One region of the Pseudactinotalea sp. Z1748 genome, then DNA from elsewhere that is predicted to be linked to it. Evidence: predicted binding sites of a transcription regulator. Region 1 holds the regulator's gene; the other holds the start of a gene.
What was found. Region 1 encodes HspR, which represses chaperone genes until heat shock. Its sites were predicted from a motif close to AAGTTGAGTCNNNNNGACTCAACTT; they were not measured.
Positions count from the first base shown of each region.

Region 2: the regulator HspR is predicted to act here: its motif matches at 12,913-12,937, upstream of clpB (ATP-dependent chaperone ClpB).

Region 1 covers NZ_JBMPQB010000007.1:6,500-21,502, reverse strand. Annotated here, with positions in the region: gene ACO0LU_RS14895 (aldo/keto reductase family protein) at 1-697, shown strand, start outside; gene ACO0LU_RS14890 (HAD-IA family hydrolase) at 698-1,417, shown strand; gene ACO0LU_RS14885 (Hsp20/alpha crystallin family protein) at 1,513-1,974, opposite strand; gene ACO0LU_RS14880 (DUF4349 domain-containing protein) at 2,095-3,087, opposite strand; gene ACO0LU_RS14875 (Gfo/Idh/MocA family protein) at 3,200-4,375, opposite strand; gene ACO0LU_RS14870 (Gfo/Idh/MocA family protein) at 4,400-5,497, opposite strand; gene ACO0LU_RS14865 (ThuA domain-containing protein) at 5,482-6,213, opposite strand; partial or broken gene ACO0LU_RS14860 (AAC(3) family N-acetyltransferase) at 6,346-6,549, shown strand; gene ACO0LU_RS14855 (alpha/beta fold hydrolase) at 6,592-7,344, opposite strand; gene dnaK (molecular chaperone DnaK) at 7,576-9,465, shown strand; gene ACO0LU_RS14845 (nucleotide exchange factor GrpE) at 9,462-10,097, shown strand; gene ACO0LU_RS14840 (DnaJ C-terminal domain-containing protein) at 10,170-11,195, shown strand; gene ACO0LU_RS14835 (heat shock protein transcriptional repressor HspR) at 11,197-11,619, shown strand; gene ACO0LU_RS14830 (DUF4282 domain-containing protein) at 11,799-12,341, shown strand; gene ACO0LU_RS14825 (pyridoxine/pyridoxamine 5'-phosphate oxidase) at 12,341-12,985, shown strand; gene ACO0LU_RS14820 (LLM class F420-dependent oxidoreductase) at 13,242-14,108, shown strand; gene ACO0LU_RS14815 (prolyl oligopeptidase family serine peptidase) at 14,221-15,003, opposite strand, start outside.
Region 2 covers NZ_JBMPQB010000001.1:7,424-22,426, reverse strand. Annotated here, with positions in the region: gene ACO0LU_RS00095 (SpoIIE family protein phosphatase) at 1-839, opposite strand, end outside; gene ACO0LU_RS00090 (STAS domain-containing protein) at 950-1,360, shown strand; gene fbaA (class II fructose-bisphosphate aldolase) at 1,547-2,569, opposite strand; gene ACO0LU_RS00080 (TrmH family RNA methyltransferase) at 2,874-3,575, opposite strand; gene ACO0LU_RS00075 (HAD-IIA family hydrolase) at 4,380-5,123, shown strand; gene ACO0LU_RS00070 (LemA family protein) at 5,212-6,159, opposite strand; gene pyrE (orotate phosphoribosyltransferase) at 6,249-6,818, opposite strand; gene ACO0LU_RS00060 (exodeoxyribonuclease III) at 6,858-7,643, shown strand; gene ACO0LU_RS00055 (hypothetical protein) at 7,745-8,578, shown strand; gene ACO0LU_RS00050 (J domain-containing protein) at 8,589-9,551, opposite strand; gene ACO0LU_RS00045 (septum formation family protein) at 9,687-10,238, shown strand; gene clpB (ATP-dependent chaperone ClpB) at 10,263-12,860, opposite strand; gene ACO0LU_RS00035 (D-arabinono-1,4-lactone oxidase) at 13,010-14,335, shown strand; gene ACO0LU_RS00030 (sensory rhodopsin transducer) at 14,332-14,709, shown strand; gene ACO0LU_RS00025 (phosphoketolase family protein) at 14,855-15,003, shown strand, end outside.

The DNA of each region.
Region 1 (15,003 bases):
CATCGACGCCTCCCTCAAGCGCCTGGGCACCGATTACGTGGACCTGTATCAGGCGCACCGGTTCGACTACGAGACGCCCCTGGAAGAGACCATGCAGGCTTTCGCCGACGTGGTCCGGGCCGGCAAGGCCCTGTACATCGGGGTGAGTGAGTGGACCGCCGACCAACTCAAGGAGGGCCACGCGCTCGCCGACGCCCTGGGCGTGCAACTGATCTCCAACCAGCCGCAGTACTCGATGCTGTGGCGGGTCATCGAGGGCGAGGTGGTCCCGGCCTCGGAGAAGTTGGGCATCTCCCAGGTGGTGTTCTCCCCGATCGCCCAGGGCGTACTGACCGGCAAGTACAGCCCCGGGAAGGACTTCCCGGAGGGCTCCCGCGCCACCGACACCAAGGGCGGGGCGGACATGATCGCCAAGTTCCTCAACAACAAAACCCTCAAGGCGGTCGCCAAACTCCAGCCGATCGCCGATGAGTTGGACCTGACCATGGCCCAGCTCGCGGTGGCCTGGGTGCTGCAGAACCCCAACGTGGCCTCGGCGATCATCGGTGCGTCCCGGCCGGAGCAGGTGCGCGACAACGTCGGCGCCGCCGGGGTGAAACTGGACAAGTCGGTGCTGAAGAGGGTCGACAAGGCCCTCGGCAAAGTCGTGGAGACCGACGCCTCGCTGACCCAGTCCCCGCCCGCCCGCCTGTCCTGAGTGCACGGCCACAACCCGGAGGCCGGAGGCGCCGGCCTGCCGACGCCGGGCCGCGCGTTCGACGACCGCACCTTCGATGCCGTGCTGTTCGACATGGACGGCACCCTGATCGACTCGGCTGCCTCGGCGCAGCGCTGCTGGCGCCGGTGGGCCCGTGAGTTCGGCCTGCCCGACGCCGAGACCTTCGAGGTGCAGCACGGGATCCCGGCCTCGCAGGTGGTCCCGACTCTGCTGCCCGCCGAGCAGGTGGAGGCCGGCGTCGCCCGGATCCTGGAACTGGAGATCGCCGACGCAACCGGGATCCACGTGCTACCCGGCGCCGAGTTAGCGCTGGGCTCACTGCGCCCGGGTCAGGCCGCGATCGTGACCTCCTGCACCCATGCGCAAGCGTGGGCGCGCATCAACGGGTCCGGGCTGGAACCACCCGAGGTGGTGGTCACGGCCGACGACGTCGAGCGCGGCAAGCCCTATCCGGATCCGTTCCGCTTGGGTGCTCGGGCGCTCGGTGTGGATCCGCGGCGGTGCCTGGTGATCGAGGACGCCCCGGCGGGAGTGACCGCGGCCCTGGCCGCCGGGTGTGCCGTGCTGGGGGTGGGCGGCCGCCACGGCTTGTCCCTGCTCGGGCAAGCCCACGCGGGGGCGAGTGGACTGGACCGAGTCGGCTTCGCCGTCGGCCCGGCCGGGATCGCGGTCGGCGACCGCTCCCCGCAGGCCGGGTAGCCGCAGCGGACGCACGCACGCCGGCCGGGCACGACCCGTGCGGGCCGGCCCGGCCGGTTGGTGCGTCAAGGGCCCTCGGGTGGGGTGGTCACGGCCTACTCGGACTGCTCGCCCCCGGCCTGGGCGGGCGCAACCGTGTTGATGGCGATCTGACGCGGCGTGGAGCCGGCGTAGGCACCGGCCACGCGCACGGTGAGGATCCCGGCGTCGTAGTCGGCGCTGACCTGGTCGGCGCCGACCGAACCCGGCAGCCGGAAGGTGCGCTCGAAGGAGCCGTAGCGGATCTCGCGCACGGTGGCGGTCTCAGCCGATTCCTTCGTCTCGTGGCGCTCACCGCGGATCACGAGCCGTCCGTCGGTCACCTCCACGGTCACGTCGGAGTCGATGTTCACGCCGGGCAGTTCCAACCGCACCAGGGCATCCTCGCCGTCGGGCACCACCTCGGCGGCCGGGTTGTACCCGGTGGTGGCGAGTGCGTGGGCGCCGAAGGCGTTGCGAACCAGGGCGTCGAACTCGGCGGCGGGGTTGCGGCGGGACCACAGGGAGAGAGTGCTCATCGTTTCCTCCAGAAACTTGACAGTTCACGTTCGAACACGTGCTATCCAGGTCAACTTGAGCGTCTTCGGCTCAATTCCACGATTCGCTGACAGCGAATCCCGCGACCCGCGTGGTTCCGGCTAGTCCTGTGGGTTCTGCGCCGTGCGGCCCGGGGCGCCCGAAGCAGTGACCGTCGCCCCGGTTCCCGTCGTCGGCCCCGTCGTCGTTCCGGCCACCCGGGACCGGCGGCGCCGGCGTAGCACCAGCAGGAGCGCCAGCAGGGGCACCCCGACGATGGCCAGCCACGGCGCCAGCACGCCGGCGAGGACCAGCAGGGCCGAGACGAAGGAGATCATGGCGTGCCATCCGGTCTGTAGCCCGCCGGTGAAGCCGTCGGACTCGATCGCCGGCGCCCGCTCTGCCGTGAGGTCCACGTGCACTGTGGACATGGCGACCTGGTCGGACAGGTACGCCCGCTGTGAGCGCAGCGACTCCAGTTCGCCCTGCCGCCGGCTCAGGGCCTCCTCGGCCGCGATCAGGTCCGCGCTGTCCTCGGCCTCGGCCATGATGTCCAGCAACCGGTCGGTCGATGTCTCCAGCGCCTCGATCCGGGCGTCGAGGTCCTGGGCGACCTGGGTGACGTCGTCGGAACTCTGGCTGACCTGGCGGATCTCGCCCACCTCGTCCAGGTCGTCGAGGAAGTCATCCAGATCGGCGGCGGGAATGCGCACCGTCAACCACGCGCTGGCCGGATAGTCCTCGTCACCGTCGTTGTCCGCCGCGTGCAGCGAACGCTGGTCCACCCGGCCGCCGGCGGTCTCGGCCAGGCGTACCACCTCGTTGGCGCTCTCGGCGGGGTCCGGCACCACGATGCTCACCTCGGCCGTGGTGATGACCTCCCGGACGGAGATGTCACCGGAGGGCTGGCTGGGGACGTGGCCGTCATCGGCGGCGTCGGCGTAGCCCCCCGCCTCGTCGTAGCCGGCGTCGGCGTCCGTCGCGGGCTCGCGGTACTCCCGGGTGGCTTCCACCGTCTCCGGTGCGCCCCCCGAGTCCGAACCGGTGCTCCCGCATCCGGCGAGGCCCAGTCCCGCGACCATGGTTGCGGCGGCGATCACTCCCGCGTGTCTCATCGGTCATCCCCTGGTTCGTGGTCGGTGTGTGATGACTGCTCTGTGTCACCATCGCGACCGCTGTTGCGGCGGCGGGGGGCCGTTACCGATTTCTGAGCAGGGCCGCGGTGCTTCAGGTGCCCACGTCGGTCCAGCGGGCGTGGTCCGCGGCGCTGGCCAGCACCGCCTCCAGCAGGTGCTGCACCCCGGTGCCCTCGGCGAAGGAGGGTTGGGGGTCGGTTCCGGTGGCGATCGCCTCCAGGAAGTCCCGGGCCTGGTGGATGAACGCGTGCTCATAGCCCAGCCCGTGCCCGGGCGGCCACCAGGCCCCCACATAGGGGTGGGTCGGTTCGGTCACCGGAATGGTGGTGAACCCGGCCAGGTCCCCTCGGGAGGCGTCGTAGTACTCCAGGGCGTTCATGTTCTCGAAGTTGAACGCCAGGGTGCCGTCCGAGCCGTTGATCTCCAGCATGATCCGGTTCTTGCGTCCGGTGGCGAACCGGGTGGCCTCGAAGGTGCCGAGTGCCCCGCCGTCGGTGCGGGCCAGCAGCACCGCCGCGTCGTCGACGGTCACCTCTCCCATCGGTCCGTCCGCCTGTGCCGTCGCGGCGCCCAGGGCGCCACCCCCGCGGGCGAGCGGCCGACGGCGAACGAAGGTCTCGGTCTGAGCGGCAACCCCGGTGATGCGCTGGCCGGAGACGAACTGGGCCAGGTCCAGGATGTGCGCGCCGATGTCCCCGAGCGCACCGGAGCCGGCCCGCTCTTGCTGCAGACGCCACACGAGCGGGAAGTCGGGGTCCACGATCCAGTCCTGCAGGTATTGGCCGCGGATGTGGCGGATGGTGCCGATCGCGCCGTCGGCGACCATCCTGCGCATCAGCGCCACCGCGGGCACCCGCCGGTAGGTGAACCCGACCATCGAGCGCACCCCGTTGCCTGCTGCCGAGCGGGCGGCCTTGGTCATCCGGGTGGCCTCGGCCAGGGTGTTGGCCAGCGGTTTCTCGCACAGCACGTGCTTGCCCGCCCCGAGGGCTGCCAGGGCGATCTCGGCGTGGGTATCGCCGGGGGTGCAGATGTCCACCAGGTCCACATCGTCACGGCGCACCACCTCACGCCAGTCGGTGGCCGACTCCTGCCAGCCCAGCGTGGCGGCCGCCTCCGCGGCCCGCGCCGGGTCCCGGCCCACCAGCACCGCCATCTGCGGATGCACGTCGAGCTCGAAGAAGCGGTGCACCGCCCGCCAGGCCTGGGAGTGGGCGGCACCCATGAAAGCGTGTCCGATCATTGCCACCCGCACCGTTGCGGTCATAGCCGGTTTCCTTCCGTCGGGGTTTCAGTTCAGGGCTGGGTCATCGCTGAGGGGGACCGGTGCCGGGCGCTCGCAGGTGCTGGGCACCGTCAGCACCGCCTGCTGCTCGGCTGCCTGGATGATCCGGTCCATCACCTCGTGGACGTGGAAGCCGAGTTCGGCGCTCTGCCGGTGCGGCCCACCGTCCTCGATCGCCCGGGCCATGTCGGCCAGGCCGTAACCCCGCCCGGCGCCCCGATAGCCTGCCTGGGGGGCCACCGCGGTGAACTCCGAGCCGAACCGTCCCAGCCGCACGTCGCCGTCGAACTGGTTCGGGTCGGGCACCGCGATGCTGCCCTCGGCCCCGTAGACCTCGATCCGGGGTACCTCGCTGGCGACCACGTCGAAACTGACCACCAGGGTGGAGATGGCGCCCCCGGCGTGCTGCAACAGTGCCGAGGTGAAGGTGTCCACGCTCACCGGAAGTACCTCACCGGCGCGGGGAGCGCCCTCGGGAACGACCCGCTCGGTGCGGGCGCGGCCGGCCATCGCCGAGACGGTGCGCACCGGGCCGAGCATGGTGACCAGGGCGGTCAGGTAGTACACGCCCATGTCCAGCAGCGGGCCGCCGCCCGCGGCGTAGTAGTAGGCGGGGTTGGGGTGCCAGAACTCGTGCCCGGGGGCCAGCATGAACGCAGTGGCCCCGACCGGCGCCCCGATCCGGCCCTCATCGACCAGTGCCCGGGCGGTCTGGATGCCGGTGCCCAGCACGGTGTCCGGAGCGCTGCCGAGGCGCAGGCCGGTGTCGGTGGTCGCGCTCATGAGTGCCTGTGCCTCGGTGGGTGTGGTGGCGAAGGGCTTCTCCAGGTAGACGTGCTTACCCGCCTCGAAGGCGGCCAGCGCGAGCGGGGCGTGCGCGGTGGGCGTGGTCAGGTTCAGCACCACATCGACGGTCTCTGCCTGCAGCAGGTCGGTTACCTGCAGCGCGGGAACTCCTTCGGCCTCGGCCACCGCGCGGGCGGCGGGCTCGTGGACGTCGCTGACGGCGGTCAGGTTCAGGTTGCCCAGTCGGCGCAGGTTGGCCAGGTACTGGCGGGAGATGTTGCCGCAGCCGACGATCCCGACGTTCAGCGGCTGGCCCACAACAGTCCTCTGCGCACGATGGTGCCCACGTTGTCGTCCCGCAGGATGTCCACGCGGTGGCCGGGGGTGCACACGAAGATGCGCCCGGCGCCCCACAGCCTGGTCCACACCGCGGGTGAGGTGACCTCCCGGTGCCAGGGGTCCCACGGGCGCACCGTCTGGGTGGTGGTGGCCAGCACGTCGTTGTAGTCATCGGCAAGGACCCAGTACTGCTCGGTGACCAGGTCGAAGTCGGAGATGCCGGCGGTGATGGGGTGGTTTCGCCCGGCGCCGGTGATCTCGATGGTGTGCGGGACGTAGTTGTCGTCCATGTGGCCGCGGCGTTCCTCCGGGGCCTTGCCCGGGTGGGTGGCGAACTGCCCGCCCACCAGGTGCAGGTAGTCGGAGTTGTTCCGGTAGGAGTCGGCGATGCCGCCGTGCCAGCCGCCGAACCCGGTGCCGGCCTCGATCGCGGTGCGCAGGCCGGTGAACTGCTCATCGGTAATGGTGTTCATCGTGTTGCACTGCACGATCAGGTCGATGCCGGCCATCAGGTCGGCGTCGGCATAAGGTTCGGGCGACTCGTGGACCTGCACCTCGAAGCCGTGCTCGCGCAGGAACGGGATGAATTCCTCGGTGGCCTCGATGGGCTGGTGGCCGTCCCAACCGCCGCGGACCACCAGGGCCTGGCGGGCGCGGCTGCTGTCGAAATCCGGCAGAGTTCGGGGGTCAGTCATGGGGTCGCTCTTCACCGTCGGGAGCAGGGCACGAGAGTGATCCTAGCGGATTTGTTCTGGACGACAACGAAACCGGGCCGACGGTGCGCCGACGCGAGCGATCCCGGCCCGCTCGACACGTCGTGAGAGAGGGTGACCGCGGGGCATCACCTGCCCTGGTCACTCGGTGAACTCTCACCGCTGGCGCGGGTCTACGAACCGGGTGGCCGGACGCTGCTGCTCGGCACCACCAACTGCACGAGTCTTCAGCTGGCCGAGGTCCGGGCCGGCACCTCGCCGGTGGTTCGCCAGGGCGCGCCGGTCAACCGCGACGGCAGGCGCGAGTGGGTCACCTTCGAGGCCTGGGACTACGTGCGGTCCCCCCGCGGTGCCCGACGATCACGCGCCCAGGTGGTCGGCGAGGAACGCGTCGACGGCCTCGTGGTAACGGTCGGGCTGGTCCCGCCGGACACAGTGACCGGACCCGGGGATCACGACCGTGCGGACCGAGTCGTTGCGCACCGGACGCGGAGCCATCGGCGCCTCCGGCGGGAGGATGAGCAAGGTGGGGACGGTCAGCGCCTCGAAACGCTCCTCCCAGAGCGCTTCACCCAGGAACAGGCCACGAGCGATGTACCGGCGATCCACGAGCGGTTTGCAGGTGGCCCAGGCTTCCACCTCGGTCCGCGTCCAGGGGGTCTCGCGCAGCATCCGTTCGATCTGGGTCCCCGGATCGACCATGCTGTCCAGCAGTTCCTCATTCGCTGCCACGAACTGCGGATCGGGATGTGCCCCGCTCGGCCTGGCCGGGTCCTCCAGGACGAGGGCGGCGATGTTCCGGGGGCGCGCCAGCGCGGCGCGCAGTGCGAGGAACCCCCCGAGCGAGTGCCCGAGGAGTGCCACCGGTTCACCGATGTGCTCGAGCACCGCCAGCACGTCGTCGAGCATGACGTCCGGGGCGGCGTCGAACTGGTCCCCGGCGAAGCGAGGGGAGGCGCCGTGGCCGCGTAGGTCCGGAGCGTGGATATCCCACCGCTCCTGCCAGTGTGAGACCAGGTCCGGCCACGCCGTGCCGGCGTCGGTGACTCCATGCAGGAGCACCACGGGCCTGGCCCCGCTGCGGCCGTATCGGTGAATGTGTAGTGGCTGCACAAGGGTCAGGCTAGGGCCACGTTGCCCCTGACGTCGGAAGCCGGGGAATAGACCGCCCCTGAGCGTAGTTGAGCCTAATAGACTCAAGTTCTTCGGTCTGGGTTTGACAACGGAATCCGGGCGGGTGAATCTTGAGTGCGCACGACTCAACCGTGAGCCTCCCGAGGTTCACCAGCGCCACGAACATCCCGAATCAACCGCCGGCCCACAGGCCGGGAAGGAGCAATCACCATGGCACGAGCGGTCGGTATCGACCTGGGCACCACGAACTCGGTGGTGTCGGTTCTCGAAGGTGGCGAACCCACCGTCATCGCCAACGCAGAGGGCGCCCGGACCACCCCCTCGGTGGTCGCGTTCTCCAAGACCGGTGAGGTGCTGGTCGGCGAGATCGCCAAGCGCCAAGCCGTCACCAACGTCGACCGCACGGTCACCTCGGTCAAGCGCAGCATGGGCACCGACTGGTCGGTCGACATCGACGACAAGACCTACACCGCGCAGGAGATCTCCGCGCGCGTACTGGGCAAGTTGAAGAAGGACGCCGAGTCCTACCTGGGTGAGCCGGTCACCGACGCGGTCATCACCGTGCCCGCCTACTTCAACGACGCCGAACGGCAGGCCACCAAGGACGCCGGGCAGATCGCCGGGCTGAACGTGCTGCGGATCGTCAACGAGCCCACCGCGGCCGCCCTGGCCTACGGGCTGGAGAAGGGCAAGGAGGACGAGCTCATCCTGGTCTTCGACCTCGGTGGCGGAACCTTCGACGTCTCCCTGCTGGAAGTCGGCAAGGACGAGGACGAGTTCTCCACCATCCAGGTGCGCGCCACCAACGGCGACAACCGTCTCGGCGGTGACGACTGGGACCAGCGGATCGTCGACTGGTTGGTGAACCAGGTCAAGAGCTCCTCCGGGGTGGACCTGTCCAAGGACAAGATCGCCCTGCAGCGTCTGCGTGAGGCCGCCGAACAGGCCAAGAAGGAACTGTCCAGCGCCACCTCGACGAACATCTCGCTGCAGTACCTGTCGATGAGCGAGAACGGCCCGATCCACCTGGACGAGCGTCTGACCCGTGCGCAGTTCGAGGACATGACCTCCGACCTGCTCGACCGGACCAAGACCCCCTTCCACAACGTCATCAAGGATGCCGGGATCGACCTCTCCGAGATCGACCACGTGGTGCTCGTGGGTGGTTCCACCCGGATGCCGGCCGTGACGGAGGTGGTCAAACAACTCACCGGTGGCCGCGAGCCCAACAAGGGCGTGAACCCCGATGAGGTCGTGGCGGTGGGTGCCGCCCTGCAGGCCGGCGTCATCTCCGGTGACCGCACCGACGTGCTGCTGATCGACGTCACACCGCTGTCCCTGGGCATCGAGACCAAGGGCGGGGTGATGACCAAGCTGATCGAGCGCAACACCGCGATCCCGACCAAGCGCAGCGAGGTGTTCTCCACCGCGGAGGACAACCAGCCCTCGGTGGCGATCCAGGTGTTCCAGGGTGAGCGAGAGTTCACCAGCGACAACAAGCCGCTGGGCACCTTCGAACTCACCGGTATCGCCCCGGCTCCCCGGGGTATGCCGCAGATCGAGGTCACCTTCGACATCGACGCCAACGGAATCGTGCATGTCTCGGCCAAGGACCGGGGGACCGGCACCGAGCAGTCGATGACCATCACCGGCGGCTCGGCGCTGCCGGAGGAGGAGATCGACCGGATGGTCAAGGAGGCCGAGGCCCACGCGGCCGAGGACGCCAAGCGCCGTGAGGAGGCCGACACCCGCAACAGTGCCGAGCAACTGGCCTACTCCACCGAGCGGCTGCTGACCGACAACGCCGAGAAACTCCCCGAGGATGTTTCCAGCGAGGTCAAGGGCAAGGTCGACGAACTGAAGAAGGCCCTGGAGGGCGAGGACATCGAGGCGATCAAGACGGCCCAGACCGAACTGTCCACCGCCAGCCAGAAGATCGGTGAGGCCCTCTACGCCCAGCAGCAGTCCGAGTCGGGTGCGGCCGGCGGGGCCGGTGGCGACTCGGGCACCACGGAGGGCCAGGCTCCGGACGCGGGCGCCGGCGAGGACGAGGACATCGTCGACGCCGAGATCGTGGACGAGGACGAGGAATCCAAGTGAGCGAGTCCGAGTTCGAGGGTAAACCGGTGATTCGCGACAAGCGGCGCATCGACCCCGAGACCGGTCAGCGCCGCGAGGAGATGCCGGAAGCCACCGAGCCGGGCGCCGTCTCCCCAGACGGCGCCCCGGCCGGGGGCGCCCCGGAAGCGTCCGACGACGAGTCCCCAGCCGAGCCCGACCCGGTCGCCGAAGCCAAGGCGGAGGCGGCGGATCTGTTCGACCAGTTGCAACGCGCGAAGGCGGACCTGTACAACCTGGACCAGCGGTTCAACAACTACGTGCGTCGCTCCCGTGCGGAGGTGGAATCGGCGCAGAACCTGGGCGTGGCCGATGTGGTCGAGACCCTGATCCCGGTGCTGGACGACATCGCCGCGGCACGTGAGCACGAGGAGCTGTCCGGCCCGTTCGGTGCGATCGCCGAGAAGCTGGAGTCCAGCCTCGCCGGTAAGTACGGCGTGGCACGCTTCGGTACCGTCGGTGAGCCGTTCGATCCGGAGGTGCACGAGGCCCTGATGCACGAGCACAGCGAGGAGGCGACCGAGAACACGATCGCCACCGTGTTGCAGCCCGGGTACCGCGTGGGCGATCGGGTGGTCCGGCCGGCGCGGGTGGCGGTGTCCGGACCGCAGTGAACTCGACCGCTCGCACGAGGCCAGACGGCGCATGAGATTGCACGCGACAATGAACCAGGGAGGTGAGGTGCTATGAGCGGACAGGACTGGCTGGAGAAGGACTTCTACCGCACCCTCGGAGTGTCCAAGGATGCCGATGCGGCTGCGGTCAAGAAGGCCTACCGCAAACTGGCCCGCAAGTGGCACCCCGACCAGAACCCGGGTGACGCGGCCGCGGAGCGGAAGTTCAAGGAGATCGGCGAGGCCTACGCGGTTCTCTCCGACGCCGAGCAGCGCAAACAGTACGACGCGCTACGCGCCATGGCCGGGGGCGGCCCGCGGTTCGCCTCCGGTCCCGGCGGCGCCGGTGCCACTGGTTTCGAGGACCTGTTCAACGGCATGTTCGCCGGTGGCGGGGGCGCGGGGCCACGGGTGCGCTACTCCAGTGGTGGTCCCGGAGGCGCCGGCGGGACCGGCGGTCCGGACCTGGACGATCTGCTCGGGGGCCTGTTCGGCGGTGGTGCCGGGCCACAGGCCGGCGGGCGGTCCGGTTTCGGGTTCGGTGGCCAGAAGGGTGGCGACATCACCACGTCCGCGCACCTGCCCTTCCGGACCGCGGTGGAGGGCTCCACCGTCACCCTGACCATGGAGGGCGGACGCTCGATGAGCGTCCGCATCCCCGCCGGGGTCCGGGACGGGCAGAAGATCCGCCTGGCCGGAAAGGGCCAGCCCGGTATCGGCGGGGGCGCACCCGGCGACCTCGTGGTCACCGTGCACGTGGACCCGCACCCGGTGTTCGGGATCAGCGGGAACAATCTGACCATCACCGTGCCGATCACCTTCCCGGAGGCGGTGGAGGGTGCCACGATTTCGGTGCCGACCCTGTCCGGGGAGAGCGTGCGGCTGAAGGTCCCGGCCGGCACTCAGTCCGGGGCCCGGTTGCGGGTCAAGGGCAAGGGCGTGAAGACGGCGAGGAGCACCGGTGACCTGATCGTCACGGTGCAGGTCGCCGTCCCGAGGAACCTGTCCAAACAGGCCAAGTCGGCGTTGGACACGTTCGTCGCCGCCAGCGATGACACCGACCCGCGCGCCGGCCTGGCGGATGCGGCAAGGGCATGACATGCCAGGCGCGCACTACACCACTCCACGGCTGGCGATCTCCGCAGCCGCGGAACTGGCGGGCATGCATCCGCAGACGCTGCGCCAGTATGACCGCCTGGGAATCGTGGTCCCCCGCCGCACCCCAGGTCGGGGGCGGCGCTACTCCGAGCGTGACGTCGACATGCTCCGGGAGGTCCAGCGACTCTCTCAGGACGAGGGCATCAACCTGGCCGGGATCAAACGCATTCTGGAACTGACCGAGCGGAACGAGCGCCTGGTCAACGAGGTCCAGCGCCTGCTCGGGGTCAGCACCGGCCATCGCCGGGTGTTCACCGCGAGCGCCACCGGGGACGTCGTCGCCCTCCCGCTGGGACAGCGTGCCCGCCAACGCGCCGGTGAGGACTCCCAGCGCGCGTTGGTGTTGTGGCGGCCACTGCGCTGAGACGACCACCGGAGTCCTGCCGTTCGCCATCCCGGCCCGGGGCGCCGGTCGATGGGCACCCCTGCCCATCGCGATCCGCAGTCAGGTGGCCGGTTGCTCTACTACGCTTCGGAACGACAAGGCGTGTGCGACCTGCGAGTTCGGCGCGCGCCGCCAACCACCAGAAACTAGGAGTCCTTGTGACTGACAACTACGGCAACGCCAGCCAGCCGCAGAACCCGAACATGCCGCCGCCCCCGCCCGGTGGTCACCAGTCAGTCCCACCGCAGCCGGGGGCACAGCAGCCCCAGGGTGGTGGCTACCAGGGCCCGCCTCCGGGGCAGAGCTACCAGCCCCCGGCCGCCGGATACGGCGCCGGCCCGGGAGGTCCTGCAGGTCCCGGCGCACCTGGCGGCCCGGGCGCCCCAGGGTGGGTCCAGGGCTATGAGCAGCAGCAGAGCGGGAACTTCTTCGCCAATCTCTTCGACTTCACCTTCAAGCGCTACATCGCCGAATCCGTGGTGAAGGTGCTGTTCATCCTGCTCCTGGTCGCCTTCGGGATCGGATACCTGTTCGCGGTCATCGCGAGTTTCTCGGCCAGCGTCGGCGCCGGATTCGCCACGATGATCCTGGGTGGGCTACTGGCGCTGCTCTATCTGATCCTGATCCGGGTCTCGCTGGAGGCGATCGTGGCGGCGGTGCAGGCCGCCAAGAACACTGAGCAACTGCTGCAACGGCTCTGATGCGCCAATGGTTGCGGGCGCTGCCGACGTTTCCCGGCCCGCTGCCGGAGTTCGACCCCGGCAGCGCCCCAACCGACCCGATCACCCTGTTCACCGCATGGCTGCGCGAGGCCGCCGAGTCCGGGGTACCGATGCCGCACGCTGCGGTGCTGTCCACTGCCGGTGATCGCGGCCGGGTGAGTGGGCGCACCCTGATCCTCAAGGACCTGCACGAGCGTGGCTGGGTCTTCGCCACCCAGTCCACCAGTCCCAAGGGTCAGGACATGGCGGCCAACCCCTACGCCGCACTGACCTTCTTCTGGCCCGGCATGGGCCGTCAGGTGCGGGTACAGGGTGGGGTGGGGCGACTGTCCGCCGAGGCCGGCGCCGCGGACTTCCTGGCGCGGCCACCCGGTTCGCGGGCCGCATGCCGCACCGGTGCGCAGAGCCAGCCGCTGGGTTCGCGGCAGGAGTACTGGGACGCCTATGCGCAATCACTGGCCGAGGTCGAGGCCGACCCGGACCTGGTGGCCCGGCACTGGGCCGCCTACGCGATTCGGCCGGAGTGGGTGGAGTTTTGGCAGGCTACCACTGACCGCGGCCAGATCCGGCTGCGCTACACCGCTGCGGAGGGAGCCTGGACGAGCGGGCTGCGCTGGCCCTGACCCCGTCAGTCCGCGGGCCGGGCCGGAGGCACCAGGAACGGCTCGAGCAGACCGTCGGAGGCGAGGTTTACGGTGCGCGGCCCCCCGAGGCGTCGCGGCAGCAACGGGGTGGATGAGGGAACACGCTCGATCGCGGCCTGGACGATCTGGGCCCGGCGTGCCTGCTCGTGAAGGACCGCTGCTGACCACTCGGCCTGGCTTCTGACCGCATGGACGCACGGTAGGCCGCCCGGCCCTGACTGCCATAATGTTCTTCATGACCGAGCGCAGTCCTGCCATCGCCCAGAGTCCGACGTCCGCGCAGAGCCCGCCGGCGCAGCAGCGTCCGGTGCGCATCGCGGTCCAGATCCAACCCCAGCACGCCGACTACGCCGCGATCCGCGACGCGGTACGCCGCGCCGAGGACATCGGAGTCGACGTTGCGTTCAACTGGGACCACTTCTTCCCCCTCAACGGTGACCCCGATGGCAAGCACTTCGAGTGCTGGACCATGCTCGGTGCGTGGGCGGAGCAGACCTCGAGCATCCAGTTGGGTGCCCTGGTCGCGTGCAACTCCTACCGGAACCCGGACCTGCTTGCGGACATGGCGCGCACGGTCGACCATATCAGCGGCGGCCGGCTGATCCTGGGTCTTGGTGCCGGTTGGTTCGCGAAGGACTATGAGGCCTACGGGTACGAGTTCGGCACCCCCGGCACCCGCTTGGACGCACTGGGCGAGGCGCTGCCCAGGATCCGGCACCGGCTGGACGTGCTCAATCCCGCCCCTGCCGGGCCGATGCCGCTGCTGATCGGTGGCGCCGGGGAGAAGAAGACGCTGCGCATGGTGGCCGAGCACGCCGACATCTGGCACTCCTTCGCCAGGGGTGCGGAACTGGACCACAAGCTCTCGGTGCTGCGGGCGCACTGCGACGCCGTGGGCCGGGACATGGGTGAGATCGAGGTCTCCGCGGGTGCCGGCACCCGCGGCCGGGACGGGAACACACTGCCCGAACCGGCTGAGTCAGGGGAAGCGCTGCGCGCCCAGGGCGTGCGCCTGTTCACCCTGGGCAGCTCCGGCCCGGACTACGACATGACCGGCTTCGACCGGTGGATCGCGTGGCGCGACGAGGTCAACGGCGCGTAGCGGTCCGCCGAGCGGGCCGGCCGGCCGCCGCCGAGCGGCGCTGAGCCGCCCGGCTCGCCCGGGCCCGCGAGCGTACTCGACCCGCTCGCAGGCGCTCGGGCGGCGGTCGGGGTCAGTTCAGGCCGAGGCGCTCGGCCAGGAAGCGGTAGACCAGCGCTTGCATGTGGGCGGCCTGGGCGTTCGTGGCCGCCCCGCCGTGACCACCTTCGATGTTCTCGTAGTAGGTCACGTCCTTGCCCGCCTCGATCATCAGGTCCGCCATCTTGCGGGCGTGCCCGGGGTGCACCCGGTCATCGCGGGTGGAGGTGGTGAACAGCACCGGCGGGTACTCCGCATCGGGCTCGAACAGGTGGTACGGGGAGAACGTGCGTAGGAACTCCCGGTCCCCGGGGACGTCCGGGTCGCCGAACTCCGCGATCCAGGACGCACCGGCAAGCAGCAGGTGGTAGCGCTCCATGTCCAGCAGCGGCACCTGGATGACGATCGCACCGAAGAGCTCGGGGTAGTGCACCAGCATGTTCCCGGTGAGCAGACCACCGTTGGATCCGCCCTGCACGCCGATCCGGTCGTGGGAGGTGACACCGCGCTCGACCACGTCCCGGGCGATAGCGGCCATGTCCTGGTAGGCCAGGTGTCGGTTCTCCCGCATCGCCGCCTGGTGCCAGGCCGGGCCGTACTCTCCGCCGCCGCGGATGTTGGTCAGGACATACACGCCGCCCTCCTCCAACCAGGCGGCGCCCAGGGCGGCGTTGTAGTTCGGCAGCATCGGGATCTCGTAGCCGCCGTAGCCGTACATCAGGGTCGGCGCGGTGCCGTCGAAGGTGAGATCCTCGCGGCGCACCAGGAAGTACGGCACCCGGGTTCCGTCGTCGGAGGTGGTGAAGTACTGCTCGGC
Region 2 (15,003 bases), on a different contig from region 1:
CGGCCCAGCAGCGGAAAGACGTGCACCCGACTACCGCGCGCATCCTCGGGTAACTGCCGGCGGACCAGGTCGATCAGTTGGGCGGTCGCGGAACCGGACGGGTGCCGCCCGTCCAGCGGGAGGTTCAGCGACTCGATCCGCTCCCGCGACAGCAGGCGTGCCACCGGGTCGGCCAGGTCGGTGGGGGTGCGCCCGCGGGCGACCCCCACGTGGCGTACCCGCACGTGCTCGGTGATGTCGTCCGACATCCGCAGCACGCCGTCGTCGACGACGAAACCGCACCAGATGTGCATCCGGCGCCCGAGCATCCTGGCAATGGCACTCAGGGCCATCGGTTCGTCGAAGTCGACCAGGATCTCCGAGATCTTGGCCACCACCTCCAGCGCCCGACGGGAGTGGTGCTCGGGCAGCAACTGCTCGGCAGTGGTGGCCGCCTGACGCTGCACGCAGATCAGGCGCCGCACCTCCCCGGTCTCCGGGTCGTGACGGACCGTGAGCGTGGCCGGCACGTCGAGGTCCTCCCCGACCGCGGTGCGGATCGGTAAGGAGGTGTGCACGGGGTCCGAGCGCAGGCCCAGTTCCTGGATCTGCTCGGCGATCACGGCACGGTACCCCGGGCGCAGGATGCGCTCGCCGAGCGCCTGCGCGCGCTGCAGGGTGTATCCGGTCACCTCGGTGAACGCTTCGTTCACCCAGACCGCTCGGAACGCGCCGTCGTGCCGGTCCCAGACGCCGATGGCGAAATCGCCGTCGAGCAGGGCTTGGATGGCGTCCGCTTGTGCCGTGGCCCGCACCATCTCGACAGGTTCGGTAGCCTCGGTGGTTACGTCGGGTCCCATCGCGGGAGGACTCCTTGTCTTCGCGTGTCACGACATGGTCTGATCCCTAGGACGCACCGACCGATCCTGTTCCGCACCCGTTCCGACCGACCAGTACCTGGAGGCTGACCGTGGCTGACGTTAACAGTGGCGAGGAGCGCCCGCGCGGTGAGCGCGGCAGTGTGCACACGCTGCTCGAGTCCGACCGTACCCGCATCGTGCTCAGCGGTGAGGTGGACGTCTCTGTCAGCGCCGAACTGACCGATGCTGTCGCCGAGGCCGAGGCGGCCGGAAAGCCCACCCAGGTGGACGCCAAGCACGTGACCTTCATCGACTCCTCCGGGGTCGCGATGTTGGCCCGCCTGGCCAGCCGCACTCCGGGCCGGGTGCAGATCCTCAACCCCCCGGAGGTGCTGACCTTCCTGCTGGAGGTCACCCGGATCGGGGAGTTGGTCGAGGTGATCGACACCGGTGACGATCACGGTGGTGCAATCCCGTTGCCCCGCACCCCCGACGACGAACCACCGGATGCCATCGCCTGACCGCCGCCCGCGGCGTCCCGTCCTCCGCCGGCGTCCCCGCCACGCCGTCGCCCCATCCCGCCACACCGTCGCCCCATCCCGCCACACCGTCGCCCCACCTCATCGCCGAGACCGGTCGGGTGCGGCGAGACCGGCGCGGCGCCCCGGGTATGGCCCCGGCACACCGCGCCGTCATGACGCGCCGGCTCAGATGAGTTTCTGGCCCGCCGAACGCAATTCCTGGCAGGCCTGCACGATCCGCTCGGCCATACCGGCCTCGGCGAGCTTGCCCCAGGCGCGCGGGTCGTAGACCTTCTTGTTACCCACGTCGCCGTCGACCTTCAGCACACCGTCATAGTTGTGGAACATGTGCGTCACCACCGGACGGGTGAAGGCGTACTGGGTGTCGGTGTCGATGTTCATCTTGATCACTCCGTGGTCCACCGCGGTGGCGATCTCCTCGGCGGTTGAGCCCGAGCCGCCGTGGAACACCAGGTCGAACGGCTTGTCCTGACCGACCTCGGCACCAACCGCCTGCTGGATCTCCCCGAGGAGTTCCGGACGTAGTTTGACGTGGCCGGGCTTGTACACCCCGTGCACGTTGCCGAAGGTCAGGGCGGTCATGTAACGACCCTTCTCCCCGGTCCCCAGCGCCCGCACGGTGGCCAGGCCGTCCTCCACGGTGGTGTAGAGCTTCTCGTTGATCTCGTGAGCGACGCCGTCCTCCTCGCCGCCGACCACGCCGACCTCGATCTCCAGGATGATGTTCGCCGCCTGGGCCTTCTCCAGGAGTTCGGCGGCGATCTGCAGATTCTCATCCAGCGGCACCGCCGAGCCGTCCCACATGTGCGACTGGAAGGAGGGCAGGCCACCATCGGCAACCTGCTTGGCCTCGATCTCCATCAGCGGGCGAACCCAGGAGTCCAGATTCTCCTTGGCGCAGTGGTCGGTGTGCAGGGCGATGGTGACCGGGTAGTTCTTGGCGACCTCGTGGGCGTAGGCGGCCATCGCCAGCGAACCGGCCACCCGGTCCTTGATGGTGGAGCCGGAGGCGTACTCGGCACCGCCCACCGAGACCTGGATGATGCCGTCGCTCTCTGCCTCGGCGAACCCCCGCAGGGCCGCGGTCAGGGTCTGGGAGGAGGTGACGTTCACCGCGGGGTAGGCGAACGAGCCCGCTTTGGCGCGGTCGATCATCTCCGCGTACACCTCAGGGGTGGCAATACCCATTGCTATCTCCTGTTCGTCTGCGATTCTCATCTGGGCGCCCCGGGGGGACGCGCGTCTGCGCCGGGCGAAGCACCAGCCGCTCCAGTCTTCCACGGATCGGCCCCGATGCCGGATTCGGGATGAAGACGAGGGCCGGACGTCGCCGGGCTGAGGGCCGACGACGACCCATCGGCCGGGCGCAATGCCACCTCCGGCGCTAGGTGCTGGGCGGGGCAGGCGGCACGGCGCCGGGAGCAACGCGACGTCGGTGGCGTGCCGGGGCGTGCAGCGAGGGAGCGGTGCCGGAGCGCTCCGGCGGCGTCTACTACTGGGGCTCGGGCACCCGGGCGTGCTGCAGGGCCCAGTGGTACATCGCCACCGCGGCGGCGGCGCCGGCGTTGATGGAGCGGGTGGAGCCGTGCTGGGTGATGTGCACGATCTCGGTGCTGGCCCGTTGCGCTGCCGGACTCAGGCCGGCCTGTTCCTCGCCGAACAGCAGCACGCACGCCCGCGGAAGCCTCCGGTGCTCCAGCGGCACCGAGCCGGGCAGGTTGTCGATGCCGATGACGGGCAGACGCTGTTCGGCGGCCCAGGCCACCAGGTGCTCGATGTCGGGGTGGTGATGGACGTGCTGGTACCGGTCGGTGACCATGGCGCCGCGACGGTTCCACCGTCGTCGACCCACGATATGGACGGCGACGGCCCCGAAGGCGTTCGCACTGCGCACCACCGAGCCGATGTTGAAGTCCCGGCCCCAGTTCTCGATGGCCACGTGGAAGCCGTGGCGGCGCGAGTCCAGGTCCGCCACGATCGCCTCCAGGCGCCAGTACCGGTAGGCATCGACGACGTTGCGCCGGTCCCCGCGGGCGAGCAGGTCGGGGTCGTAGTGGTCCCCCTCCGGCCAGGCATCGGGTCCTCCCGGCCACGGCCCGACACCCTGTTCGACCGGCGCCCCCGACTCGGTGTCGGGGTGCTCGGGACCCGCCCGGCGCTCCTCCTCGCTCCGGCGCTCCGGCTGCGCTTCGATCTCGCGTCCCGGCTCCGCATCGGCAACGGGCACACGGCCGGGGCCGGCGGCATCGGTCGGTCCATATCCCTGGTGCTGGTCCTGCTCCACCACCCCAGTATCCCGCCCCCAACCCGCGCCCCGCCCCGGTCGCCTCCCCCGCCATCCCACGCGCCGTAACCATCCAATCGGTCGGTTAGGGCGACCGGCGGTCTCGTTCAGCCGCTACAACCGCCCAATTGGATGGTTGCGGCGCGGGGACGCGCGGGGCGCGAGCGGGGCGGGCGGGTGCGGGGGCGCGGGGACGCGCGGGGCGGGCGGGCGCGGGGCGCGAGCGGCGCGGGACGGGCGCGGGCGCGGGACGGGCGCGGGGCGCGAGCGGCGCGGGACGGGCGCGGGCGCGGGACGGGCGCGGGGCGCGAGCGGCGCGGGCGCGGGACGGGCGCGGGGCGCGAGCGGCGCGGGCGCGGGACGGGCGCGGGACGGGCGCGAGCGGCGCGGGACGGGCGCGGGCGCGGGACGGGCGCGGGGCGCGAGCGGGCGCGGGACGGGCGCGGGCGCGGGACGGGCGCGGGGCGCGAGCGGGCGCGGGACGGGCGCGGGCGCGGGACGGGCGCGGGGGCGCGAGCGGGCGCGGGACGGGCGCGGGCGCGGGACGGGCGCGGGGGCGCGCGGGGCGGGCTCGTACACATCGCGGGCCGGGCCGGGCTGGCTAGGCTGGGCCAGGAAGCCGGAAGCGGTCGCTTGGCGCGCAGCGAGGACCTGGCCGGCCCGATCTAAGAGGTGAGCGCGGTGGGTGACCGGATTTCGAACTGGCTGACCGACATGGACGGGGTGCTGGTCCATGAGGAGCACGCCCTGCCGGGTGCCGCGGAGTTCATCGCCGCGCTGCGGGACAAGGACATCCCGTTCCAGATCCTCACCAACAACTCGATCTTCACCCCGCGGGACCTGGCCGCGCGGCTGCGTGCCACCGGCATCGAGGTGGAGGAGACCCACATCTGGACCTCGGCGCTGGCCACCGCCACGTTCCTGGCCGACCAGATCCCCGAGGGCAGCGCCTACGCCATCGGGGAGGCCGGGCTGACCACGGCGCTCTACGAGAAGGGCTACACCCTCACCGACACCGACCCGGACTTCGTGGTGCTCGGGGAGACGCGCACCTACTCCTTCGAGGCGATCACGCGGGCGATCCGGCTGGTCAGCACCGGGTCCCGGTTCATCGCCACGAACCCCGATGTGACCGGACCTTCCGGGCAGGGACCGATCCCGGCCACCGGATCGGTGGCGGCGATGGTCACCGCGGCCACCGGGCGCGAGCCCTACTTCGTGGGCAAGCCGAACCCGGTGATGATCCGTACCGCGCTGAACCGGATCGATGCTCACTCCGAGCACACCGCGATGATCGGGGACCGGATGGATACCGACATCGTGGCGGGGATGGAGGCCGGTCTGCGCACCTTCCTGGTGCTGTCCGGCTCCACCCGGCCCGAGGAGATCGAACGCTTCCCCTACCGGCCCAGCGAGGTGCACGACGACATCGCAGCCCTACTGGAACGGCTCGGGTAACCCAGCCTCGCATACCCCCCGGTCAGCCGGCTCGCGGGGCACCGTCGTCGGCGGCGCGGTCCGCCTTCAGCCCGCAGTGCAGGTCAGGTCAGCCCTGGGCTGGGGGCGGTGAGTCCGGATAGCCGCCCGAACCGGGCTGGCCCTGGTCCGGGTGCTGTCCGCCGGGCTGCGGGGGCTGGCCGCCCAGCTGCGGGGGCTGGCCCGGCTGCGGGGGTTGACCCGGCTGCGGGGGCTGGCCGGGCTGCGGGGGTTGACCCGGCGCGTGCCCGGGCGCCTGGCTGTGCCCACCGTGCTGACCCGGCTGACCAGGGTGCTGGGGCGGCGCTTGCTGACCTTGCTGGAAGTAGCCGGGCCGGCCACCACCCTGACCGGGCGGGAATGCTCCGGGCTGACCGCCGTGGGAGGGCTGGGCCCGGCCACCCTGCTGCTGGGGCGCCTGGCCCTGGCCGTAGCCACCCAGGTTCCCTTGGGAATCGGAGAACGAGACGTTCGGGACCGCCCGTACCGCGGGGTTGTTGGCCTCGAAGTACTCCGCGCGCACGAAGTTGAACATCCCGGCGATGATGTTGGAGGGGAACACCTCCACCTTGGTGTTCAGCGTGCGCACATTGGCGTTGTAGAAGCGGCGCCCGGCGGCGATCCGGTCCTCGGTGTTGGTCAGTTCGTTCTGCAACTGCAGGAAGTTCTCTGCGGCACGCAGTTGCGGGTAGTTCTCCGCCACCGCGAACAGGCGGCCCAGGGCGTTGGACAGGATGTCCTCCTGCGCGGCCTGCTGGCCCGGGGAGGATCCCGGTGTGGCGGCCTGCGCGCGAGCCTGGGTGACTTCCTCGAATACCGATCGCTCGTGCACGGCGTAGCCCTTGACCGTCTCCACCAGGTTGGGGATGAGGTCATAACGCCGGTGCAGTTCGACGTCGACCTGGCGCCATGCCTCCTGCACCAGATTCCGCAGGCGCACCAGCCGGTTGTACATCGTGATCGCCCAGATCACCAGAACGACGACGATCACGAGCAGCAGCACGAGCACGACTTCCACCGTGGCCCACCTCCTGGGTGTCCCGAGTGGAGAAACGGTTCCCCCACCCCTTCCGGTCCATCACCCGAGGGTGCGAACCGGGATCGAGTCTAACGGGTGCCCAATCCGAGATCATCGGCCGAGAGCAGCCAGACGTACGGCAGCCCGGCCCGCTCCATCGCCTCGCGAGCGCCGGTGTCCCGGTCCACCACGGTCGCCACGCCGACCACCTGCGCGCCGTGCTCACGGGCTACCCGAGCGGCGAACAACGGCGAGTTCCCGGTGGTGGAGGTGTCCTCCAGGATCACCACCCGCCGGCCGGCGATATCGGGTCCCTCCACCTGCCTGCGCATTCCGTGCCCCTTGGCTTCCTTGCGCACCAGGAACGCATCCAGGGACAGGCCCCGGCTGGCGGCGGCGTGCTGCACGGCCGAAACCACCGGGTCAGCGCCCATCGTGGGACCGCCCACGGCGTCCACCTCAGCCACACCCATCCCGGCCTCCTCCAGCCGGTCCAGCAACAGGTGCCCGATCAGCGGGGCGGCCTCGTGATGCAGGGTGGCCCTGCGCATGTCCACGTAGTAGTCGGCCTTCTTGCCGCTGCTGAGCGTGACCTCACCGTGCACCACCGCCAGGTCCGCCACGAGTTCGATCAACCGGTCCAGGGGAGAGTTGTTCACGCGGCCCAGGGTATCGGCCCTGGCACTACGGTGATCGGCATGAGGATCGCCACCTGGAACGTCAACTCCATCCGGTCCCGGCTCGACCGGGTCACCGCTTGGCTGCAACGCACCGGCACCGACGTGCTGGCGATGCAGGAGACCAAGGTCGCCGACGCGAAGTTCCCGGTGATGGACTTCGAGGCGATCGGCTACGAGGTGGCCTTCCACGGCCTGAACCAGTGGAACGGCGTCGCGATCGCCTCTCGCGTGGGCCTGGCGGACGTGCAGACCCACTTCGACGAGCAGCCCACCTGGGGCGACCCCCCGGCCGCCGAGGCCCGGGCGCTCGGTGCCACCTGCGGCGGCGTGCGCGTTTGGAGCGTGTACGTGCCCAACGGGCGCACCCTGGTGGACCCGCACTACCTGTACAAACTGGACTGGCTCGCGGCGCTTCGGAACCAGGCCGCCACCTGGCTGGAACAGGATGGCGAGGCGCGGATCGCACTCCTGGGGGACTTCAACGTCGCACCGCTGGACGAGGACGTCTGGGACACCTCCGTCTTCGAGGGCGCCACCCACGTCTCCCCACCCGAGCGGGACGCCTTCGCATCCCTGCAGGAGGCCGGGTTCGCCGAGGTCAGCCGCGCCCACACACCCGGCGCCTACACCTACTGGGACTACCAGCGCCTGCGCTTTCCCCGCAACGAGGGTATGCGCATCGACTTCGCCCTGGCCTCCCCCGTCCTGGCCGAGAGGGTGCTGGGCGCCGCCATCGACCGCGATGAACGCAAGGGCAAGGGCGCCTCGGACCATGTGCCGGTGGTCCTCGAGGTGGATGCCTGACCGGGGCGGGCGCGCCTGAATCGGCACACCTGAGCGACAGCCCGCGCCCGGACAGCACACCGCATGAACCAGCGGGCGCGACCGGCGTTTAGGGTGTCTCCATGACCGAGCCGACCCAGCCGCCACCGGGCAAGCCGTCCCGCGCCCAGCGGCGGGAGAAGCGCTGGGAAGCACCCCCGGGAGCACCGCCGGTGCCCACGGTGCCCACGGGTCCGGCCGGCTCACCCACCGCCGAACCCGCCCCGCCCGGCCGGAGCCCATACGGTCAGCGATCCGCACCTGCGCCGATGCAGGAGTCCAGTGGCAACTACGGCCACTTCACCTTCCCGCAGATGCCCAAGGCGAAGTTGGAGCCGCGCGCCGTGCTCGGCCTGATCACCTCGGTGCTGGGTTTACCCGGGCTGGTGCTGGGCCTGCTGGCCCGCCCCCGCGTCAAAGGCGGACGACGACGCAGCCCGGCACTGGCGATGAGCGCCATCGTGCTGGGGGCGCTGTTCACGGTCGGGTGGATCCTGACCGTGATCACCTTGGCACTCACCGGCACGTTCGACCGCCTCACCGAGACCCCCCAGGCCGGTGACACCGACACCCCGCGCACGATCGCCTCGGCCACCCTGGCCGAAGGCAACTGCATCCTCACGCTGCCCCCGGCCCGCCCGGTGGGTGATGTGCGGGTGGTGCCCTGCGCGCAGACCCACATCGCCCAGGTGATCTCGGTCCACACCCTGGACGGTGACTTTCCCGGGCAGGAGGAGTTGGAGGCCCAGGCCGACCAGGTCTGCACCGACCAGGTCGAGGCGTTGCCCACCGAGGAGGTCCCGGTGATGCCGTGGTACCTGATTCCCAGCGGCGAGGGTTGGCAGGAGGGCAACACCCAGCTGATGTGTCTGGCCCGTGGTGCCAACGGGCCGTTCGAGGGCGACCTGCTGAACTGACTGTCCTGGCTCAGACGAAGTGGATCGACCGGTGCAGCCGCGTGCGCCAGTCGAAGAGCACGTCCGCCTCCAGCCCGGGCACCCCCGGGACCCCGGTGCGCAGCAGTGCGGCGATCGCGCTGCTGCGCACCACCATCCGCCGCAGCCGCCGCGAGCGCCCCACCACCGCGGTGTCGGCCTCCAGGTGCTCATCGGGCAGCACCACCACCAGCGCGGTGAAGTGCAGCCCCCAGGAGCGCGCTGCCCGGAGCCGGCCGGCCAGGTCCTTCATCGGCCGCTCCCGCTCGGCCAGCCCCTCGCTGTGCAGGTCGCGGGTGCCCAGCCGCACCGGCGCACCCCAGTCCTCGGATTGGATCGCGAACAACCCGGTGGGCCCCAGCGCGATGTGATCGATCTTGCTGTGCCCGGCCGCGCCGGCCGCACGGGTGCTTCTGCTCGTGGCCACGTCATGCCAGACGGTGAACGCCGAGCCCAGGTCGGCCAGCGCTTTGGCGGTGGCCTCCTCGGCGACGGCATCGGCCAGCAGGTGGCGGATCTCCCGGGGTGCGCGCCGCACCAGGGCGGGTTCGTAGGGGTCGGTCAGGTCCACGCCGCGCCCGACCCACTCGCGCACGAGCGTCAGGTACTGCTGGCGCGACCACCCGCCGGGGTGCCCGTGGGATCGGGCCCGCGCCGGTGCCGAACGCGAGGCCGAGGATCGCCCCGCAGTACCGGCGGCCCAGACCCGCTGCTCCGGTTCCGGCCCGGCAGCGGGTGAGCTCCGCCGTCGTCGGTCATGCGCGGCGCGCAACTGCGGGCTGCTCACCTGCGCCCAGGCCAACTGCACGGCCGCGAACACCTCGGGGTCTCCGCCCAGATCGGGATGGGACCGGCGCATCATGCGGCGGTAGGCGCGCTTGAGTTCGGCATCGGAGGCCTGCGCGGACACCCCGAGCACCTCATAGGCGCTTCTGCCCATGAGTCGATCGGACATGCCAGCAACCTCCGGGGGACGGACCAGCACACCTTAACCCGCGTGGGCACCCATTCCATCGCCCCCGTCGTCCACGGCCGCCGGGATGACGCCGCGCTGCCGCCGTGGCAGCACCGGCCGATAGGGTGCGTGACCATGAGCACGCCGTCGCACGCCCCCGGGCGCACCAGGGGACGACGGCGAGCGCGGTTCGCCGCGGCGGTCGCGGCGGTCGTGGCGGTACTCGCCCTGGCAGCGGTCGCCGGCGTGATGATCTCCCGCAGCGGGCAGGACGAACCCGCCCCCGGTGATACCGATACCGCGGTCGATGTGCCCGAGACGCGGTTGGCCCTGGGGGCGTGCCTGGAGTCGTTGGAGTACGTGCACGACGATCTGTTCCGCCAGGTCCCGTGCGCGGCGCCGCACCAGGCCGAGGTGGTGGCCACCGAGGAGATCACCGACGCGCAGTTCGACAGCCGCTACGCCTACTCCCGGCAGGCCGAGGAGCATTGCCTGCCGGTCTCCTACCAGGTGGTCCCCGATGAGGTCGACACCGCGGCGCTGCGCACCCACACCATCTCCCCCACCTCCGGTTCCTGGGAGGAGGGGGATCGCATGATGCGGTGCCTGCTCACGGTGGAGCCGGACCATCACCTGACCGGCAGTTTCACCGCCGGGGACGTGGAATTGCACACCGAAGCGATGTGAGGTCCGACCGATCGCCCGCCGTGGTCAGTCGCTGGTGAGTACCAGGCCCGCGCTCGTCTCCTGCGCGCGATCGACCGTGACGCGATCTCCGTCCACCGTCTCCCCGGCCAGCAGCAACCTCGCCAGGGGGTCCCCGATCTCCCGCTGGATGAGCCGGCGCAGCGGCCGGGCCCCGTAGGCGGGGTCGTAGCCCTCCAGGGCCAGCCACTCCCGCGCCGCGGGGGTCACCTCCAGTTGCAGCCGGCGGTCGGCCAAACGGTCCGCCAGCTGGCGCACCTGCAGGTCCACGATGGTGCCGAGCTCATCGATGGTCAGGGCGTCGAAGACGACGATCTCATCGAGACGGTTGAGGAACTCGGGTTTGAACGAGGCCCGCACGGTGGTCATCACCGAGTCCTTCTTCGCCGCCGGGTCCAGGGAGGGGTCCACCAGGAACTGTGATCCCAGGTTGGAGGTGAGCACCAGGATGGTGTTGCGGAAGTCCACGGTGCGGCCCTGACCGTCGGTCAGGCGCCCGTCGTCGAGCACCTGCAGCAGGATATCGAAGACCTCGGGATGGGCCTTCTCCACCTCATCGAGCAGCACCACCGAGTAGGGCCGGCGCCGCACCGCCTCGGTGAGCTGACCACCCTCCTCATAGCCCACGTACCCGGGCGGGGCACCGACCAGGCGGGCCACGGAGTGCTTCTCGGAGTACTCGCTCATGTCGATGCGCACGATGGCGCGCTCGTCGTCGAAGAGGAAGTCCGCCAAGGACTTGGCCAGTTCGGTCTTACCCACACCGGTGGGTCCGAGGAACAGGAACGAACCGGTGGGCCGGTCGGGGTCGGCCACCCCGGCGCGGGAACGGCGCACCGCATCGGAGACGGCTCCGACGGCGTCGCGCTGGCCCACCAGACGCTGGCCGATGACCTCCTCCATGTGCAACAGCTTCTCGGTCTCCCCCTCCAGCAGTTTGCCGGTGGGGATCCCGGTCCAGGCCGCGACCACCTCGGCGATCTCCTGGGGACCCACCCGCTCGGCGATCATCGGGGCCTGCTCGGTGGTGCCGGCCTCCTCGGCCTCGGCCTCGGCGATCTCGCGTTCTACGCCCGGGATCTCTCCGTAGCGCAGCCGGGAGGCGGTCTCCAGGTCTCCCTCGCGCTCGGCGCGGGCCGCCTCGGTGCGCAGCGTATCCAGCCGCTCGCGCAGATCACCGGCCCGGTTGCGGCCGGCCTTCTCCGCCTCCCACCGGGTGGTCAGTGCCACCAGTTCCTCCCGGCGGTCGGCCAGATCGGCGCGCAACTGCGCGAGTCGCTCGGCGGAGGCCTCGTCGTTGTCGGCGTCGGAGAGGTAGGACTCCTCCATCTCCAGGCGGGTCACGGCCCGCTGGAGTTCGTCGATCTCCATCGGGGAGGAGTCCAGTTCCATCCGGAGTTGGGAGGCGGCCTCATCGACCAGGTCGATGGCCTTGTCCGGCAACTGCCGTCCGGTGATGTACCGGTGCGAGAGCGACGCCGCAGCCACCAGAGCACCGTCGGCGATCTCCACCTTGTGGTGGGCTTCGTACTTCGGCGCGATGCCGCGCAGGATCGCCACCGTGTCCGGCACCGAGGGCTCATCGACGAACACCTGCTGGAACCGGCGCTCCAGGGCGGCGTCCTTCTCGATGGACTCGCGGTACTCATCCAGCGTGGTGGCCCCCACCATGCGCAACTCACCGCGGGCGAGCATCGGCTTGAGCATGTTGCCCGCGTCCAGGGTGGAGTCTCCACCGGTGGCGCCGGCACCGACCACGGTGTGCAGTTCGTCGATGAAGGTGATGATCTCGCCGTCGGAGTCCTTGATCTCATCGAGCACCGCCTTGAGGCGCTCCTCGAACTCCCCGCGGTACTTCGCCCCGGCCACCATCGCTCCCAGGTCCAGGGAGATCAGGCGCTTGCCCTGCAGGGAGGCGGGCACGTCGCCGTCGACCATCCGCTGGGCCAGGCCCTCCACCACGGCAGTCTTCCCGACGCCGGCCTCCCCGATGAGGACGGGGTTGTTCTTCGTGCGCCGGCTGAGCACCTGCACCACCCGGCGGATCTCGGTGTCGCGCCCGATGATCGGGTCGATGCGTCCCTCCTGAGCGGCGGCGGTCAGGTCGGTGCCGTACTTCTCCAGGGCCTGGAAGGTGCCCTCGGGGTCCGCTGTGGTGACCCGTGCCGAACCCCGCACGTTCGGTAGCGTGGCCGCCAGCGCGTCGCGGTTGGCACCCATGGAACGCAACACCTCACCGGTGTTGCCGGAGTCGGCCGCCAGGGCCATGAGCAGGTGCTCGGTGGAGACGAACTCATCCCCCAGCGCCTTGGCCTCCTCACCGGCGGTCTTCATCACCGTGGCCAGGCCGCGAGACACCTGGGGCTGGTTGACCGAGGTTCCCGAGGCGGCGGGCATGCCCGTGAGGACACCTTCGATGCGCCCGGCGACCATGGCCGGGGCGACCCCCAGGGCGTTCAGCAGCGCGACGGCGATCCCGTCCTCCTGGGCGAGCAGGGCGGCCAGCACATGGGCCGGCTCAACCTGGGCGTGACCGGCGGCCGAGGCGTTGCGGACGGCTGCCGACAGCGCCTCCTGGGACTTGGTGGTGAGTTGTGTGTCCAACGTTCGCTTCCTCCGCGAGCAGTGTCAGGGTCCATCAGAGACAACTCCAGTGAAGTTGAGTCTATTCCACTCAAGATGGCCAGCGGGCATCGTCCTGGGGCCGCCGGCGCGAGTGGCGCCGGCAGGTGCGGGCACCTAACGTGAAAATCATGGATGAGGCCGCAGCGCAGGAGTACCGCACCTGGTCCGGCTCCGTCCAGTTCACCCCCGGCCGGCATCTCGAACCCGCGGACGAGGGTGCACTCGCCCGCATCATCGGCCGGGCCCGCGAACACGGTCACACCGTCCGGCCCCGCGGGAGCGGGCACTCCTCCACACCGCTGATCGCCTCCGATGACGTCCTGGTGTCGCTGGATGGGCTATCCGGACTCATCGATCACGACACCGAGGCCGGCCTGGCCCGGCTCGGCGCGGGCACCACCCTGGACCAGGCGGGTGCGGAACTGGCGCAGGCCGGCCTAGCGATGGAGAACTTCGGCGACGTGTCCTACCAGACCCTGGCGGGAGCGATCGGCACCGGTACCCACGGCACCGGGCTCCAGTTCGGCAACCTGTCCACCCTCCTGGCCGGGGGGCGGATGGTCACCGGGACCGGAGAGGTGCTCGACTTCGGGACCGACGACGACGCGTCCCCGGCCACCGCGCCACCGCCGGGCAGCCGCCCGGTAGGCGGTGACGACGACATCGCCAGGGCCGGCGCCGGCGCGGGTCGCACCGAGGATGCGCTACTGCGGGCGCTCGGGGTGTCGCTGGGCACGATCGGGGTGATGACGGCGGTGACCATCCGCGTCACCCCCGAGTACGACCTGCGCCGCCTGGAGTGGAGCGCGGGTGCGGAGTGGGCCATCGACCACTTCCTGGAGTTGTCCCTGACCAACCGCAATGCCGACATCTACTGGTACCCCCGCAGGGACGAGGTCAAGGTGCGCACGCTGAACCTGCCCGAGCACACCGCCTCCGTGATGCCGGCAAACGCGCACGTGGTGGCCGAACAGACCGGCCCCAGCCACGAGATCATCCCGACCGTTCCCCCGTTGCGCTTCGATGAGATGGAGTATCTGTTCCCGTTGGAGGTCGGCATGGACGTGTTCCAGGCGGTGCGGGAACGCATCAAGTCCCACCACCGTCAGCACGTGGCCTGGCGGGTCCTGGTACGCACCATCGCGGCCGATGACCTGATGCTGTCCAATGCCACCGGGCACGACTCGATGAGCATCGCCCTGCTGCACAACGCCGAGTTGCCCGAGGACCCCTACTTCGCGGACATGGAACCGTTGCTGCTGGATTACGGCGGTCGCCCGCACTGGGGTAAGAAGCACTCCCGCACGGGCGCCCACCTGGCACCGATGTACCCGCAGTGGCAGCACTTCCAGCAGATCCGACACCGGCACGACCCGGAGGGGGTGCTGATGAACGACTACCTGCGTTCGTTGCTGGAGCAGGACCAGGACGGCGCGAACGGGGACCAGTCATGACCGAGCAGCCGGGGCATCGCATCTGGGTCTTCCCGTCCGGATGCATCCCGGCCACCGGCACCGGGACGGAACCGGAGTTCACCAGCCGTGAGGAGCTGTGCCTGCTCAACCCCGGGCCGCAGGACGTCACCGCCGAGATCGAGGTGCTGCGGGACGATGAGGACCCATCGGGGCCGTTCACCCTGGCGGTCGGCGCGCGGCGGGTGCGGCATGTGCGGATCAACGACCTGTTCGACCCGGTGCCGGTTCCGCTGGGGGTCCCCTACGGGTTGATCGTGCGCACCGAGCATCCGGTGGTCGCCCAGGTGGTGCGCACCGACACCCGTCGTGACGGCCTGACGGTGTCGGCGATGCAGGGGTACGGAACCGGCTAGGGCCCAGCGACCGCTCCCGGAATCCCCCACCCCGGCGTTCCTCCGCACCCTGGCGCGTCCGCCCCCTGGCGTCGCAAGGTGCTGCAAGGGCCCCGGGCACTGCCGCCCCCTGGCGCGTCCGCGCGCCACGGTGCACGCTGGGCAGATGGGTACCACTGCCGAGACCTCGCGACCTCCTGCCGCTCCGGCCTGGCCCCGCAGCACCACGGAGGTGAATGAGGACGGTCTGAACACCCTGCACCGGTGGTGGCGGGCCGCGAACTACCTGTCGGTCGGACAGATCTACCTGATGGC